Regions from separate parts of the Peribacillus sp. NPDC096622 genome, predicted to be linked through region 4. Evidence: riboswitches for the same ligand, from Rfam matches in the RefSeq annotation. Region 4 holds a riboswitch; each other region holds the start of a gene.

Region 1 (4,215 bases), on a different contig from region 4:
GACGCTCGAAACGATGATGGTAACGCCCCTGGCCCTGGGTTACCTGATATACTTGATGAACCGGTCAGAAATGCAATTCTTTACAGATGGGAGCACAAGCTTGCTGTTGGTGGGCGGCGGTATTGCCACGGCATTGCCTCTTTTATATTTTGCAAAAGGGGCGGAGAAGATCCCGTTATCGATGCTTGGCATTTTTCAGTATATCGCTCCGACCTTATCTTTATTGATCGGGGTATTCGTCTATCATGAAAGTTTCACCAAAGCACATCTTTTAGCCTTTTTGTTCATATGGTCAGCCTTGGCTGTTTATACACTATCCATAACGAAATGGGGTCAGGCAAGTGCACGCAGGTTCAAAGGCAAAGGGAATATTGGGGCGTGAAAAGAAAAAATGCTTGGGAGATCTCTCCCCAAGCATTTTTTTTATGCCGGTGGTTTTACGGCGTGGGAACTAAAGGGTCATGAGAGGTATATCTTCGAACCTATTTCAGAGACAATACAATCGGAAAGGCTGGCAGGACTGTTACCGGGCTTTGCACGGGGGAAATTTTGTTGGAATTGTCTATAGAAGGAACTATCCAGGAAAATGATATGCGTTGTCAGGAATGCTGATATGGTGGCGTACGGCTTTCTATTGCTATTCAATTCATTGATGATTCCCTGTGCAGTGGTAATCCCGATCCCGTGGCCATAAAAGAGGCCATTTCCTAATAATATCGCATTTTCACCTTGCCATTCAGGAGTTGCCTCGTCGTGATCAGGGTTTTTGAAGTAAACGCAATCACCTGGTAAATAATCCCGTCCTTGGTGAACGATAAGAGCCATATTCCTTGGAGGGCGCCAATCATATAAAAATAGATCTGAAAAAAGATAGTCGAAATTCCTAGGGCCGATTAAATCCAAAATCGCCTTTAAAAAAGTGACGACTATCGCTGTCCCGCATTCGAAGGCATAAAGCCTTCCATTCATGAAAATGTCAACGAGTGCAGCATGGGGGAGGATCCCTGGCTGAAGGGTAAAGGTGCCATCCTTTGAAAGGTGCCAATATTGTTGATTGGATTGAGATTCCTCAAGTGTGGAAAATTCCGGACCGCTTTTATCCAACGCAATAGCTGCCTGTATGACTCGGTTCCTCAGCTGTATCTCGAAATTGAAATCCCCAAAGTTCCGATATTCAAAAACGTTAGAATCTTCCGCCAAGCATTGAAGAGTTTCAAGCGATTTAGCAGATGCTGTACCTGGTTGGATTTGACTGACATCTAACCATTTTTGATTAATCTTTATCATGATCATATCCACCTTTTGCTTATGAAATTAAGGGTTTAATAAAACCAGTAAACAAAAATGTCTACAGGTAATGCACATTATATGAATGCTTGCAAAGAAATGACTATTTGGAACGTGTCCGCCACCGTTGCAGCCAAGAATGATTGGAATGAAAAGAGGCAGACTTAGTTTGCTTCCAATGATTTTCGTTCGAAAAGCTGTTTTGCTAGATATCCTAAAGTGCCAGGAATACCTTTCCAATTAGTGAGAAGAAGCAAATTAGTATTCCTTTTTCCCTATGAATTGATATAATGAGAGAGAAAAGTTCATATGTGCGAGAAATGTAGGGGGGCCAGTACTGCTGGCTGAGATTGCATCCTTTAGATGCTGACTCTTTGAACCTGATCTGGATGATGCCAGCGGAGGGAACATATTATTACTGATTTTCTGTTTTGTATGTTAACGTCCGAATTCATCTTCGGGCGTTTTTTGCTTTTTTATCCAGTATTTGAATAGACCCTGAAGCCCCATTATGTTCCGGCATATGGAACTTATAAGATGTGTAGGAGGATAATGACTTGAATAAATTCTTACCACTGTTAACTTCGTTGTTCCTTTTGGCTGGATGCGGAGCAGGCGGAACTAATGAAAAAGAAGAAGCATCTAAAAATGAAGAATTAAAAAAGGTATCGGTCGTGCTCGATTGGACACCGAATACAAACCATACTGGATTGTATGTAGCCAAGGAAAAAGGTTATTTTAAAGATCAAGGTCTTGATGTGGAAATTATCATGCCAGGTGAAGCTGGAGCCGATAAGCTTGTCGCTTCAGGGAAATCTGAATTTGGCGTGAGCTACCAGGAGGGCATAACGCAGGCCCGCGTGCAGGGCGTGCCGATTGTTTCGGTAGCTGCCGTCATCCAGCATAATACCTCGGGATTCGCTTCCCCTGAGGCAAAGGACATTAAAACTCCCAAGGATTTTGAAGGGAAAACGTATGGTGGCTGGGGATCTCCGGTTGAAAAGGCCATAATTGATTCACTCATGAAAAAAGAAAATGCGGATGTAAATGAAGTGGACATAGTCAATACAGGAGATATGGATTTTTTCACTTCGGTTAAAAGGGATATAGATTTTGCCTGGATTTATTATGGTTGGACAGGCATTGAGGCTGAGTTGCGAAATGAAAAGCTTAATATGGTTTACTTAACCGAATACTCTGATAAGCTTGATTACTATACACCTGTTTTGACTACAAATGAAAAGATGATAAAAGAAAATCCCGAGACTGTTAAAGCATTCGTTCATGCAGCTTCGAAAGGGTACCAGTATGCGATTAAGAATCCTGATGATGCAGCAGGCATGTTAATTAAGTCTGCACCGGATCTTGATGCAAAACTAGTAAAGAAAAGCCAGGAGTGGCTTGCAGCCAAGTATCAGGATGATGCTCCGCGATGGGGTGAACAAAAGCTTGAAATTTGGAAGAATTACAGTGAGTGGATGACTGAAAATAAGCTTCTTGAAGGTGATTTCGATCCTGAAAAGGCATTTACCAATGAATTTTTACCAAAATAGGAGGAAATACAATGGCCAATTCATTAATTAGTATACAAATTATTCCTAAAGGGGAAAATGTCATCCCTATGGTCGATGAAGCAATCAAGATCATTGAAGAATCAGGTGTCAAGTATGAGGTTCACCCGCTTGAAACGACAATGGAGGGGGAGCTTTCCGAACTTTTTGCCGTGATAGAAAAAATGAATGTAAGAATGATTGAAATAGGATCGCCGAACGTCATTTCCCAAGTGAAAATATTATATCAGCCAAGCGGGATTACGATGGATACGTTAACGGAGAAATATCGGGCATGATCGGAAGGGGAATTTGGAAGAAGGGGGCTCCCTTCTTTCTTTTATTATTGTTGCTGATAGTATGGGAGTCAGTGACAGTCTTATTGAAAGTTGAAGAATGGCTGCTTCCCGCTCCATCGGCCATTTTCATTGAAGGAATTGAGTCGTCCCGCAATCTTTACGGACACCTTATATCCACAACGGAGCTTGCGTTGTCGGGTTTTTTTATTGGAAGCTGCATCGGCTTATTGATCGCGGCAATTCTGCACCTTTTTCCAGGTGTAAAGGACGCGGTTTATCCTCTGCTCATACTATCACAAAATATACCTATCATTGTTTTGGCGCCGCTATTGGTGATCTGGTTTGGCTTTGGCATGCTGCCTAAGTTAATCGTGATTTCGCTGGTATGTTTTTTTCCGGTTGCGGTTGCATCATTGGACGGTTTTCGCCAGACACCATACGAGCTTAAGCATTATTTCAAGATGATGGGAGCGGGGAAAAGCCAGTTATTTTGGAAGCTGGAACTTCCTCACTCGATCCCGTTCATTTTCTCCGGCCTGAAAATTTCGGCTACTTATAGTGTAATGGGTGCGGTTATTTCGGAATGGCTTGGGGCAAAATCGGGGATTGGTGTTTATATGACTCTCGCTTCTTCAGCGTTCAGGACAGATCGGGTGTTTGTAGCCATTTTCATCATTATGGGAATGAGCCTGATCTTTTTTGGAATCATCACCTTCCTGGAGAAATACTTAGTTTCTTGGAAGAGAAAGGAGGGCGAAAAGGATGAAGCTCGAAATTAAAGACGTCTCCTATTCTTTCGATGGTAAACAGAATATATTAGAGAATATGAATTTCCATGTGAATGATGGGGAATTTGTTACGATCCTCGGGCCATCGGGCAGCGGTAAAAGTACATTGTTCCACTTGATCGGCGGCATTTTGAAGCCTGATCATGGCATCATTTCACTGGATGGTAAAAAGATAAATGGCTTAAAGGGCCATATCAGCTATATGCCTCAGCAGCCTTCCCTTTTACCTTGGAGAACGGTATTGGAAAATGTTTTGCTTGGAAGTGAAATTGCTGGGATCAGAGATAAAGA
Region 2 (4,215 bases), on a different contig from region 4:
AATGTTCTGATCGTGAGTCATGCCGCCCTCATGGTATATCTGAGGAAAGAGCTGATCCGGCGAGGGTTCATCGGTCCAAAATTCAAGATTGCCAGTAATGGAAAACTGTATGTATTTGAAAGAAGAGAAGGTAAATAATATATGGTTTCCCACCGGGAAAAGGTAAGCCATTTTGCTGATTTTAAGAAAGAGGCAGGCATTTTCCGAATAGTTATTCTTTTTTTATTGGTTGTGGTTTATTATTGTAATAGTGTAATTTTTACGAATTCAATATTGGGGAAAGAGGGGTGGACATTTTGCTGAAGGCAGTTTTTTTTGATTTAGATGATACATTACTTTGGGATCAGAAAAGTGTAAAAGAGGCTTTTGTTGCCACATGTCAAGTTGCCAAGGAGAAATATGGTCTGAATGTCGACGAGTTTGAAGAAGCGGTGCGGAAGGAAGCGCGTGAGCTTTATTCTTCTTACGATACATATGCATTCACTCAAATGATTGGAATCAACCCATTTGAGGGACTATGGGGGAATTTTCAAGATGACCATGATGAATTCCGGAAGATGGCCGGGATTGTACCGGCTTATCGGAAAGAAGCGTGGACGAGGGGCTTGAAGGCTTTAGGGATCGATGACCCGGAATTTGGGCTTGAACTGGCAGAACGTTTCCCGGCTGAAAGACGCAAAAAGCCATTTATCTATGAAGAAACATTCCGTGTTCTGGATGAATTAAAAGGGAAGTACAAATTGCTATTGCTTACGAACGGATCTCCTGAACTGCAAAATACCAAACTTGAAATTACGCCTGAACTGGTTCCTTATTTCGACCAAATCGTGATTTCAGGCGCATTTGGACGAGGTAAACCGGATGCCTCCATTTTTGAGCATGCTTTGGAAATCATGGAGCTTGATAAGGATGAAGTATTGATGGTCGGCGATAATTTAATGACCGATATCCTTGGAGCATCACGGGTAGGTATAAAGTCGGTCTGGATAAATCGCCATGATAAGGAACGGAATGAAGTGATTCCAACCTATGAAATCACGCATTTAGAGGAGCTTTTCCCTATCCTTGAGAGCCTGAGGGATTAATTGGCGGTCCTCCTCCAAATAACAATTTTAGATAATTGTAGAGAAAATATTAGGTCTTTCAAATTATTTACAGAATGAAAAGGGTGAGCTATAGTTACCGTGTAATCAATTAAATTATTCAGACTAGGGGTGTCCAATAAAAGTTGGGCTGAGAGGGAAGCGCTTAAGCTTCTTAACCCTCAGGACCTGATCTGGTTCATACCAGCGTGGGGAAGTTAGAATCTACTGAACGATGACATTTCAATTGGTCATTTCTGTAGTCATACTAACGTTAGCCGGGTCTTTAAATATGAGACCTGGCTTTTTCGTGCGAAATGGATTGGATTTTGTCCTTTTTAAATGAACTTAAAAAGGAGAAATGAAATCATGATGAGTAATTCAGTAAATGACATGAACGTTTCAATTATGTCCAGTTTTGCCGGGAGTAAAAAAGTGTATGTTGAGGGATCTAGACCCGATATTAAAGTACCTATGCGTGAAATTAAGCTAAGTCCGACAACAGGGGCATTCGGCGAAGAGGAGAATCCGCCTTTACGTGTATATGACACAAGCGGCTTCTATACGGATTCAGAATATCCCATTGATATTCATAAAGGCCTTTCCCCGATTAGACGCAGCTGGGTTCTGGAACGGGAAGATGTTGAAGAGTATGAAGGGCGTGAAATAAAGCCCGAAGATAACGGATATAGAAAAGTGGAATCACAATCCAATGCCGAAGTTTTTCCGGGATTGAAAAGAAAACCATTGCGTGCAGTGAAAGGGAAAAACGTAACCCAGCTCCATTATGCCCGTAAAGGTATCATTACTCCAGAAATGGAGTTCATTTCGATCAGGGAAAATGTAGCCCCTGAGTTTGTAAGAGAAGAGGTAGCTAGCGGGCGGGCGATCATTCCGGCAAATATTAACCATCCGGAAAGTGAGCCCATGATCATCGGACGTAATTTTCACGTGAAAATAAATGCGAATATTGGAAACTCAGCTGTTAGTTCATCGATCGAAGCTGAAGTGGAGAAAATGACTTGGGCAACACGATGGGGTGCAGACAACATAATGGATCTTTCCACAGGAAAGAATATTCACACGACGCGGGAATGGATTATTAGGAATTCACCTGTGCCGGTTGGAACGGTTCCGATATATCAAGCATTGGAAAAAGTGAATGGAGTCGCGGAAGATTTAAATTGGGAAGTTTTCCGGGATACATTAATCGAGCAGGCTGAGCAAGGTGTCGATTACTTCACCATACACGCTGGTGTGCTTTTGCGATACATCCCAATGACAGCAAAGCGAGTTACGGGCATTGTTTCCAGGGGAGGCTCCATAATGGCACAATGGTGCTTGGCCCACCACCAAGAAAGTTTTCTCTATACTCACTTTGAAGAGATTTGTGAAATCATGAAGACGTATGATGTCGCATTCTCATTAGGTGACGGTCTCCGTCCTGGATCCATTGCAGATGCAAACGATGAGGCACAATTTGCCGAATTGGAAACACTTGGGGAGTTGACGAAGATTGCTTGGAAGCACGACGTTCAAGTAATGGTGGAGGGACCCGGTCACGTACCGATGCATTTGATTAAAGAAAATATGGATAAGCAGCTGGAAGTCTGTCAAGAAGCACCATTTTATACCCTGGGACCATTGACGACGGATATAGCTCCTGGATATGACCATATCACTTCTGCGATTGGTGCTGCCATGATTGGATGGTTTGGTACTGCCATGCTTTGCTATGTGACACCGAAAGAGCATTTGGGGCTACCGAATAAAGAGGATGTTCGGGTAGGGGTCATTACTTACAAAATTGCAGCTCACGCAGCTGACCTTGCAAAAGGCCATCCGCAGGCAAGAAAACGGGATGATGCCCTTTCGAAGGCCAGATTCGAATTTCGTTGGAGAGATCAATTCAATCTTTCTCTTGACCCTGAAAGGGCAGTTGAATATCACGATGAAACTCTACCGGCTGAAGGTGCCAAAACAGCCCATTTCTGTTCAATGTGCGGACCAAAATTCTGCAGTATGAGAATCTCTCAGGACATCCGTGATTTGGCGAAGGAGAAGGGTCTGGGTTTTGAGTCGGTAATCGATGAAGGGCTTAAAGAAAAAGCGAATGAATTTAGGAAAACGGATGGGAAAATCTATCAATGATTCCGAAGGAGAATTCGATGAATCGGGTAATCCAGATAAAAATTGAAATGAAACAGTTGGAAACTCAATTGGAACAGCTGAAAAGGGAGCTGAACACTTTTCGGGAAAATTGTAACCATGAATTTGTGATAAATGATTATAGTCAACAATGTACAAAGTGCCACTTAATCGAAAGTTTGCAATGGTAATGATTCCTTGATCGTCCTTATGGAATTAATCCCTTAATCATGTTGGGCATTCAATCACAAAACATGATTAAGGGGATATTTCATTACTATTTACATACTTGTTTTTCTAATATGAAGAGGAGGAGGGACAAGCCATCCTTTTTCCTTATTCAATCTTAGGAAGTCAGCACCCAATGCAGCTTTATTGGTATGGAATTGCGCAAACATCTGTGCAATATCTTCGCGGATGCATTGACCCATCATTTGGCTGCAAGCAACTAATCCTGCATTAATATCGATTGATACTGAAGCAGAGATTTCAGGATCTTGAAGACGTGCCCCGACGGGAATATCCTCCAAATTAGCTTTAGGCCTTTCAGGTGGTGACGGAGGCAATCCTACGTTATTTTCTTTTAATAATGATTCAAGTTGGTCATGTTCCTGTTTCCCTTGATTGATCACTTCAACAAGTAATTTATGCAGGTCCTTGTCGCCAGTATGATTAAGCATAGTTTGATGACAGGCAATCAACCCTTTTGTAGTTGTTAGAAATGCCCAGGTTCCAAATACCTCTCCATAATGCATAGGCTCATCTTTCGGATTTCCGCTTAAAATTCCCATAACCATCCTCCTTGAAATTCATTAACGCATTTAAGTTACCCTGAATTCATCCAAGCATGCATCATCGTTTATGTTTGGGAAATGTTAGAGGGCTTTTGATGCTTAACCTTTTATTCCTTGTAGCCATTCTTGATAACATTCATCACAAAGCATTTCATTTCTATCCGTGTCAGTAACTTGAAATGTTACGACAT
Region 3 (4,215 bases), on a different contig from region 4:
CTGGCCATTTGTATATGTTTATTCAGTGTTTTTACATTACTTTCAAGTTTTGCCCCCAATCCTGCCTTTTTCTCGGTTATGCGATTTATAGCAGCCTTGGGAATGGGAGGATTAATGCCAAACGTCATCTCCTTAATGGCGGAATACTCACCCAAAAAGAATAAGGTGCTCATTGTAACCGCTATGTACTGCGGTTATTCCATCGGAAGCATACTTGCTTCTTTAATTGGAATATATGTAATGGAACAAATGAGTTGGAGGGTTTTGTATTGGATAGGGGCGCTTCCCTTACTGGCACTGCCATTCTTCATGAAGCAATTCCCTGAATCGCTTTCCTATTATGTTATTCGAAAACAAGGAGCAAAGCTTGCTGGAATCCTGAATCGCATTGATCCAGATGGCGACTATAAAGAGTCTGACGATTATGAGTTTGCCAAAGTCCAAGAAAGGGCAAAGGGCTTCCCTGTCAAGAAACTCTTCGAAAATAAGCGTACTCTCAGCACATTTGCGTTTTGGGTAGCTGCCTTTAATTGTTTACTAATGGTATACGGACTCAATACATGGTTACCCAAAATCATGCAGCAGTCCGGATACGGCCTTTCATCCAGTTTATCTTTCAATCTTATATCGGGAATAGGACAAATTGGCGGATCTATAATTGGCGGATACTTAGTTGGGAAAATAGGCCATAGAAAAGTACTTGTATCCCTCTGTGCCATAGGTACGGTCTGTTTTGTCATATTAGGATTAACCTCAAATGCAGTAGCATTATATATTCTCATCGCTTTTGGAGGAGCCTGTACAGTCGGAACGATGAATTTAGCCAATACGTATATATCCGAGTATTATCCGCGGGAGATAAGGACCACCGGGAAAGGCTGGGCCTTGGCTTTTGGTAGAATTGGAGCCATTGTTGCCCCAACATTAATAGGTTTATTGCTGGCTGCAAACTATTCGCCACAAAATGCATTCATGGCCTTCACGGTTCCGAGCATAATGGCTGCCTTGGCGTTACTCGCTGTGAAGGAGAGGTATGGCAGCTATGATAAACTACAGATTGAGGGGAATATAAAACTAAAAGCAACGTCGAATGTATAATATTGTTTTTTAGTAGATGGCCTATATGTCAGCGGACAGTCATGCAGACTAATACCTGACATATAGGCCATTTTTTAGAGAATAACAGAATTCACGAGTAAAGCGGTTGAATTCACGAGTAAAACCGCTAAACTCACGAGTAAAACAGCTGAATTCACGAGTAAAAGGGCTGAATCACGAGTAAACATCACATTCACGACGAGTAAAGCAGTTGAATTCACGAGAAAACTACTAAATGAACTCCCTTTGATCAAATTCTTTGTAGGCTATTAAACTGACGGGAAATGATGGTTGCAAGATTGACTGTTTAGTAACCCTAAATCATGAAAACTTTTCTAATACGTTTGACAATTGGATTTATCGTGTTAATATAAAGGCAAATGAAAATTAAATATACAATTTGTACCACTAGGGGTGCTTTATAGGTAAAAGGTGTTTTTACCGCAGAAGCTGAGATTAAAGTATGACTTTAAGACCCTTAGAACCTGATCTGGTTTATACCAGCGTAGGGAAGTGGGGGTCTGGAACAATACGTTTCTGTATTATTTCTTGTACAACCACTTTCTTTACGTTTAAGAAAGTGGTTTTTTGTTTGCAAAAAAAGGGGTGATAAAAGTTTTTTTCGTAACATTCATTCAAAAAATACAATTTGGAGGTCATGGACATGAAGTTTTCAGAGGAAATTCGTCAGGAAGTGGATCACATTTGGGAAGCTAGTTTTAATCACCCGTTTGTTGCAGGAATAGGAGATGGCACTCTGCCAATGGAGAGTTTTCGTTTTTATGTCATGCAAGATGCCTATTATTTATCTCATTTTGCTAGAGTTCAAGCCTTAGGGGCAGTCAAAGCTACAGATTTACATACAACAAGCAGGCTTGCCGGACATGCACAAGGAACATATGAAGCGGAGTTGAAGCTTCATGAGAATTTTTCCGAGAGATTAGGCATCACAAAAGAAGAACGGGAAAATTTCAAACCAGCCCCGACTGCTTATGCTTATACTTCCCATATGTATCGTGCGGCTTATTCGGGACATTTAGGAGATGTTATTGCAGCTATCTTGCCGTGTTACTGGCTGTATTATGAGATAGGTGAAAAGCTGCAAGGGTGCATGCCCGAAGAGCCGATTTATCAAGAATGGATAGCGGCTTACGGAGGAGAGTGGTTCCGTACTTTGGTGGAAGAACAAATTTCGAGGCTTGATGAGATTGCTGAAAAAGTAACTGATGAAGATAAGGAGAGAATGAAAGAGCATTTTATCCTTAGTAGCCAATATGAATACTCATTTTGGGAAATGGCTTATCGTTTAGAGACATGGCCTGTTCATAAGGAAACACTAGAAGTATAAAAGGAGAATGAAACAATGAAAAAAGGATTGAAATTAACGGATATATTAGTCACGATCGTGATTGCGGTTGCATTTGGAATCGTTTATATTCTTTGGGGTTCGGTTTATTATTCCGTTAAACCATTAGGGTTACATCTGGATCAACTTATTTATGGTATGTGGTTTATAGCTGGGCCAGTCGCCTTTTTAATTTTACGGAAACCGGGTGTGGCACTTTTGGCGGAGATAGCTGCAGCTTCCGGGGAATTCTTTCTTGGTTCACCATGGGGGCTGACCGTACTGTTATATGGGGTGGTCCAAGGTTTGTTTGCGGAACTGGTGTTCATGGGGTTCAAATATAAAAAATTCAATATGCCGGTGACCATTTTAGCAGCGATAGCTTCCTGCTTGGCATCGGTTATCATGGATTTTGCATACGGGGAAATAGGTGCGCTTTCTACTTGGAATCTATCGTTATTCATGATAGCGAGGTTTGTAGGTTCCATATTCTTTGCTGGTGTGACCGCCTATTATCTAGTTAAAGTCCTGGAAGCAACAGGGGTAACTAATCTTGTGCGTCCGGTTTCAAATAAAGATTATGCAGAACTTGATTAAAAGTAGAGGTTGAGGGCCATGGAACCAATCGTTTCTGTTGAAAAGTTAAGAATGAAATTTCCCGGTGATGAATCTTTGATATTCAAGGACCTATCACTATCGTTTGATCAAGGAGAAAAAGTGCTACTTTTGGGACCATCAGGATGTGGTAAGTCGACTCTTTTACAAGTGTTAAGCGGATTGATTCCGAATTCCATCGAAGTACCGATGAAAACGGAGAAATTGAAATGCCCTTCTTCGTGGGGGTATGTTTTTCAAGATCCCGATAGTCAGTTTTGCATGCCATTTGCCGATGAGGAAATTGCCTTCGTCCTTGAGAATCTTTCCGTCCCTAAAGAAGAAATGAAAGAGAAGATTCAATATCATTTCCGTAAAGTAGGATTGAACCTGGGCCATACAAGTATTGAAACATTATCAGGCGGGATGAAACAGCGTCTGGCAATCGCTTCAGTATTGGCCCTTGAACCGGAAGTTATATTTTTAGATGAACCAACCGCCATGCTTGATCCGGAAGGAACGAAAGAAATCTGGGAATTGTTGAAGGAAGTCGGACGAGACAAAACGGTTATTATCGTCGAGCATAAAATTGACCATGTTTTAGAATTCATCGAAAGAATCGTGCTTTTTAACGATGACGGTCAAATCATAGCTGATGGTCCAAGAGACACCATTCTTTCACTATATAAAAATGAAATGAAAGAACATGGAATTTGGTTCCCAGGTGTTTGGGATGAGTATATACAGAAATATGCACCCATTCGGGAACACCCATTTACAGATGATTCACCCCTTATGGATGTGCAAGGCTTTAGAGGTTTTCGGAATAAAGAGGAAAAAATCAAGGTTGAAGAGCTGAAGGTACATTCAGGTGAATGGATTGTAATCAGGGGTGAAAATGGCGCGGGGAAGAGTACTCTTTTGCATGCCTTAATGCAGTTCATAAAAACGAAAGGTAAGTATGAATTATTGGGGACCCCTATTAAAAGAGTGAAAAATCCAACGGATCATATGACGTTTGTCTTTCAAAATCCTGAGTTTCAGTTCGTTGCAAATACTGTATATGAAGAGATTGCTTATTCATTGCGTATTGATAAAAGGCCGCAACAAGAAATAGATGAGAGAGTCCGCTCATTGCTTAAAGTATTCCGCCTGAAGGCACACCGGGATAAACATCC
Region 4 (4,215 bases):
TTTGAATATGAATGAAAATGGTGGACTGGCCCATGACCTTTACCGATTGAAAAGCTATTGCGTATTGCTTCGGATATATAGGTCTTGGCTTGTTCGATCGACACTTGCAATGGCAGTCCGTTTGCCAGGTTTGATGTAATGGCGGAAGATAAGGTACAGCCCGTACCATGAGTGTTTTTTGTATGAATGCGCTCTCCCTTGATCCAGTGGAAGTCAGTCCCATCATAAAAAAGATCATTTGGATTTCCTGCTGCATGGCCCCCTTTAAGTAAAACGGCTTTGGGACCCATTTCTTGTATTGAAATGCATGCTCTGTAGAAATCTTGTTTCGTCCGAATCGAGAAGCCAGTAAGTACTTCCGCTTCCGGTACATTTGGTGTAACAAGTGTTGCAAGCGGAAGCAACTCCATTTTTAAGGCAGAGACAGCCTTTTCGTCGAGCAAATGGTGGCCGCTTTTGGAAATCATGACAGGGTCAAGGATAACGATGGCAGGCATGAAGGCTTTAAGGGACGCAGCGACCGTTTCCACGATTTCTTTTGATCCAAGCATGCCTATTTTTACTGCATCGACACGAATATCTTCAAATATAGCTGCAATTTGATCCGATATGATAGCTGTTTCAATTGGCTGTACTGAACGGACTTCCATTGTGTTTTGTGCGGTTACGGCTGTGATGGCGGACATTCCAAATACACCATGTGCAGAAAATGTTTTTAAATCCGCTTGTATTCCAGCACCGCCCCCTGAATCAGAGCCGGCGATGGTTAATGCTGTTTTCATAAAAAAACCCCTTCATATAATTATTTTTTATCAGTATTTTAAGTAATATGAAAGCTAAAATCGCACCTGCGAATGAACTGAACATAAAAGCCGGTAAAAAACCAAAAAGAGCAGCTTTTTCTCCCAATAGGAGGGTTGCAAGTGGATAACAGGCTAGGGAACCGAGAATGCCGGTCCCGATCACTTCCCCTAAACAGGCGAATTTTAAGTTTTGTGTTTTTTGGTAAAGGATGGCAGCCAAAAGTGCACCGATCATGCTTCCGGGAAAGGCGAAAATTGAACCGGTACCAGACATGTTTCTAATGATGGAAACTAAAAAAGCTTGTGTTACAGCATAGGCAGGCCCCAATAGAACAGCCGTCAGGACATTTGCCAGATGCTGAATAGGAAAGATTTTTGCAAATCCTGCAGGTATGAAAATAAATGAACTGGTCAGCGTCGTTAAAGCCGTGATCATGGCAGTCAACGTCAGTTTCTTGATAGGATTCATCATGTCATCCACCTACAGCGGCCAATCCTGCTCATTTTGAACCATATCCCAGAATAAATATTCATATCGGGAAGTAACCAAAAAGTGCTTTTCTAATCTAAGAAGTTCCTTTTCAGGCATGCCTTCCGTCAATTCTTCCAACAAAGCGATCAGCCACTTATGTGCTTCCCCGAATTCAGGAGACGAATAGGATCTTATCCAATCTGCGTAGCGGTTGTTTTCCAAAGCTGCTCCATTTTGTTCTTTTAATAGCAAACCGATTTCATAATAATCCCAAGCGCAGGGCAGGAGACAGGCGATCAAGTCTGCTAAAGTCCCATGCTGAGCTGCATTTAGCATGTAACCTGTATAGGCTAAAGTGGTTGGAGTAGGTTCTGTATTTTCCAATTCCTTGGAACTGATCCCGAATTCGGAAGCATAATGCCGATGGATATCCATTTCCACTTGAAGGGTTTCATTTAAAATATTCGCAAACTTTGCCATGGTTTCGATGTTATGGGCTTTGATGGCACCTAAAGCAAAGAGCTTGGAATAATCCATGAGATAGATATAATCCTGCTTCAGGTAATAGGCAAATTTCTTTTCAGGAAGCGTGCCGTTTCCAATTGCCTGGACAAAGGGATGTGAATGGTTCCTTTTCCAAATCTCTTTTGCCCTTGCATGCAGTCTATCACTGAATGTTTCTAATTTTGTATTCTCCATTGTTCATCCTCCTTTAGAATGGATCCCTTTGTTAAATAAAAAACCCCGTTCCTGAATACGGAACGGGGTAGATGGATATAGTCTGTAAATGGACGATATCATCCACTTCCCTCCGCCGGTATGAGCCGGTTCAGGTTCAAAGGGTCCGGAACTAATTCCATCTCAGTCTTAAAAAAAGACTCCCCTAGTGGTGTGAATTGTATGTAATTACTGACATCATATCAGAAAGACAAGAAAATGCAATACGTATTTGAAACAGGGTTCCCTTTATTCCAGGAAAAAAGGGAGAACCAGGTAATTGACTTTTGATGATTATTAGGATAGAATCGTTTCTACATCATTATATATCGAATTCTTATCCAGAGAGGTGGAGGGACTTGGCCCTAAGAAACCTCGGCAGCGGACCCGTTTTGGGAACTGTGCTAAATCCAACAAGCATATGCTTGGAAGATAAGAAGAGCCGTACGGACACTGTCAGCCTCTTCTTAAATTGGAAGGGGCTTTTATTTTTGGGAAATAACGTTTAGTGACATAATAGAAAAGGTATATATAATTTGGTGAAATCAAACAAGTTGATAAAGTTTAGCTAACTAGAAGCAGGCTCAAGGACGACTAGGAAAGGAGCCATTTACATGGCAGAATTATTTAAGAGGATTGAACAGAGGAAGGCAAAGCTCATTGAAGAGCTATTGGCCAATGGAGTATACAAAACCTCTGATGAAAGGCACCTTTATGATGCCCCATTAAAAGTACTTGAAGATGAATATAAGATTGTTATAAATAGACCCAATAACGAGTCACCTTCTGAATGGATGACATAGTAAGCGATATACTATATTTTTGGTTCATGGATAAGGGATATGATGTAAGCATTCGCAGTCTACACTAGTGGATGCTTTTTTTGCGTTTAATAGAAAACGACACAAAATATACATAATTAAAGAGTGGAATAGGTGTTTTGTCACATTTGACCTATAAAATAACACATTTTATTCCTGGAAAATAGTTGATTTTAACTAGTGGTTTCATTATGATGAAAGTGTAAAAATATTGAATTAATGGGAGGTGGCTATAGTGCCTTGCCGTAAGGTAACTGTAGAAAAAGTAGAAGAAAAGAGACAGGAAATGATAAAGTTGGGAGCGATTTACGGCTTAACAAGTCTGGTAACTGTTCAAGCCAGTCAAGAATTGGATAGGCTATTAAATGCATTAGCAAGTAAAAGGGATTCTGAGTATTTTTCCTTTCAAAAAGCAAATAGGTATTTTTAAATTAGCCAATTCGACCTGTATTAATCTGAAAAGCTACTGCTCAAGGCAATAGCTCTAAAGAATTATATATTAAATATCGACACGTTTACCAAGAATGATCAAATCCCGCTCAATGCCATCCAGCTCGGCAACTTGAGGTAAATGTGCCCATTCTTCAAACCCAAATTTGGAAAAAAGCTTAAGGCTCGGTGCATTGTGGGCGAAAATGAAACCCAATAAAGTCTTAATACCTAATTTTGGACACAATTCAATTGCCTTTCGAATCGAAATTTGTCCGATTCCTTTTCCCCGGAAATAATCATCAATATAAATGCTGATTTCCGCAGTGGACTTATATGCCGGTCGGCCATAGAAGGATTGAAAGCTCATCCATCCAGCAGTTTTCCCTTCTATAGTAATGATATATAGCGGTCTACTTTCTGAATGATGTTCCTCAAACCATTTAACCCTCGATTGGACGGATACAGGTTCCGTATCTGCCGTGACCATTCTTGAAGCAATTGTCGAATTATATATTTCAACAATTCTGGGTAGATCAGATAGTTCTGCCTCTCTAAACTCTATGTTCTCTTCCATGATTTAAACTCCTAACTATCATTTATTCAATCTCCAGAATGAAGGGTAATCCCGTTTTTGGTTTTAGGGACGGTGAACGACACCCAATCCATTGAAAGTTTTATATTATCATACACTCATTACTCTTTATCTGACAATTCTTTTTTATGTTAAGACTTCAGATTTTTGGGTATGTAAAAGACTAAATACTTCTAGTAAAAAGACAAGAGGAGAACCAAATGAAAAAATTGGCAGGTTTATTGATTATTGTACTGGTTATATGTTTTGCTGCATATGAATTCCAGGCCTCGGAGTCGGAAGATGTGCAAAGGGTCATGGCTTTTGGAGATTCATTAACCTACGGAAAAGGGGATAAAAACGGGGAAGGATATATAGAAGGCCTTGAGGATGAATTGA

Evidence for each region. Region 4 has a riboswitch for thiamine pyrophosphate ahead of tenA (thiaminase II). Riboswitches for the same ligand answer to the same signal wherever they lie in the genome.
Region 1: it holds a riboswitch for thiamine pyrophosphate, as region 4 does, so the genes downstream of both, ACIQYG_RS02505 (ABC transporter substrate-binding protein) here and tenA (thiaminase II) in region 4, are expected to answer to the same signal.
Region 2: it holds a riboswitch for thiamine pyrophosphate, as region 4 does, so the genes downstream of both, thiC (phosphomethylpyrimidine synthase ThiC) here and tenA (thiaminase II) in region 4, are expected to answer to the same signal.
Region 3: it holds a riboswitch for thiamine pyrophosphate, as region 4 does, so the genes downstream of both, tenA (thiaminase II) here and tenA (thiaminase II) in region 4, are expected to answer to the same signal.

Annotation. Positions count from the first base shown of each region.
Region 1 is NZ_JBIWES010000001.1:526,601-530,815, reverse strand. Features, by position in the region: gene rarD (EamA family transporter RarD) at 1-382, shown strand, start outside; gene ACIQYG_RS02510 (protein-glutamine gamma-glutamyltransferase) at 460-1,287, opposite strand; TPP riboswitch at 1,602-1,711, shown strand; gene ACIQYG_RS02505 (ABC transporter substrate-binding protein) at 1,845-2,840, shown strand; gene ACIQYG_RS02500 (thiamine-binding protein) at 2,852-3,136, shown strand; gene ACIQYG_RS02495 (ABC transporter permease) at 3,133-3,915, shown strand; gene ACIQYG_RS02490 (ABC transporter ATP-binding protein) at 3,899-4,215, shown strand, end outside.
Region 2 is NZ_JBIWES010000003.1:486,202-490,416, reverse strand. Features, by position in the region: gene ACIQYG_RS08755 (histidine phosphatase family protein) at 1-138, shown strand, start outside; gene ACIQYG_RS08750 (HAD family hydrolase) at 297-1,085, shown strand; TPP riboswitch at 1,201-1,315, shown strand; gene thiC (phosphomethylpyrimidine synthase ThiC) at 1,452-3,233, shown strand; gene ACIQYG_RS08740 (DUF3231 family protein) at 3,512-4,021, opposite strand; gene ACIQYG_RS08735 (hypothetical protein) at 4,124-4,215, opposite strand, start outside.
Region 3 is NZ_JBIWES010000012.1:46,048-50,262, forward strand. Features, by position in the region: gene ACIQYG_RS19620 (MFS transporter) at 1-1,098, shown strand, start outside; TPP riboswitch at 1,499-1,627, shown strand; gene tenA (thiaminase II) at 1,763-2,446, shown strand; gene ACIQYG_RS19630 (ECF transporter S component) at 2,462-3,040, shown strand; gene ACIQYG_RS19635 (ABC transporter ATP-binding protein) at 3,059-4,215, shown strand, end outside.
Region 4 is NZ_JBIWES010000007.1:95,821-100,035, forward strand. Features, by position in the region: gene thiD (bifunctional hydroxymethylpyrimidine kinase/phosphomethylpyrimidine kinase) at 1-782, opposite strand, end outside; gene thiW (energy coupling factor transporter S component ThiW) at 751-1,272, opposite strand; gene tenA (thiaminase II) at 1,285-1,974, opposite strand; TPP riboswitch at 2,065-2,170, opposite strand; SAM riboswitch class I at 2,327-2,431, shown strand; gene ACIQYG_RS14510 (Fur-regulated basic protein FbpA) at 2,607-2,795, shown strand; gene ACIQYG_RS14515 (aspartyl-phosphate phosphatase Spo0E family protein) at 3,049-3,243, shown strand; gene ACIQYG_RS14520 (GNAT family N-acetyltransferase) at 3,313-3,819, opposite strand; gene ACIQYG_RS14525 (DUF459 domain-containing protein) at 4,038-4,215, shown strand, end outside.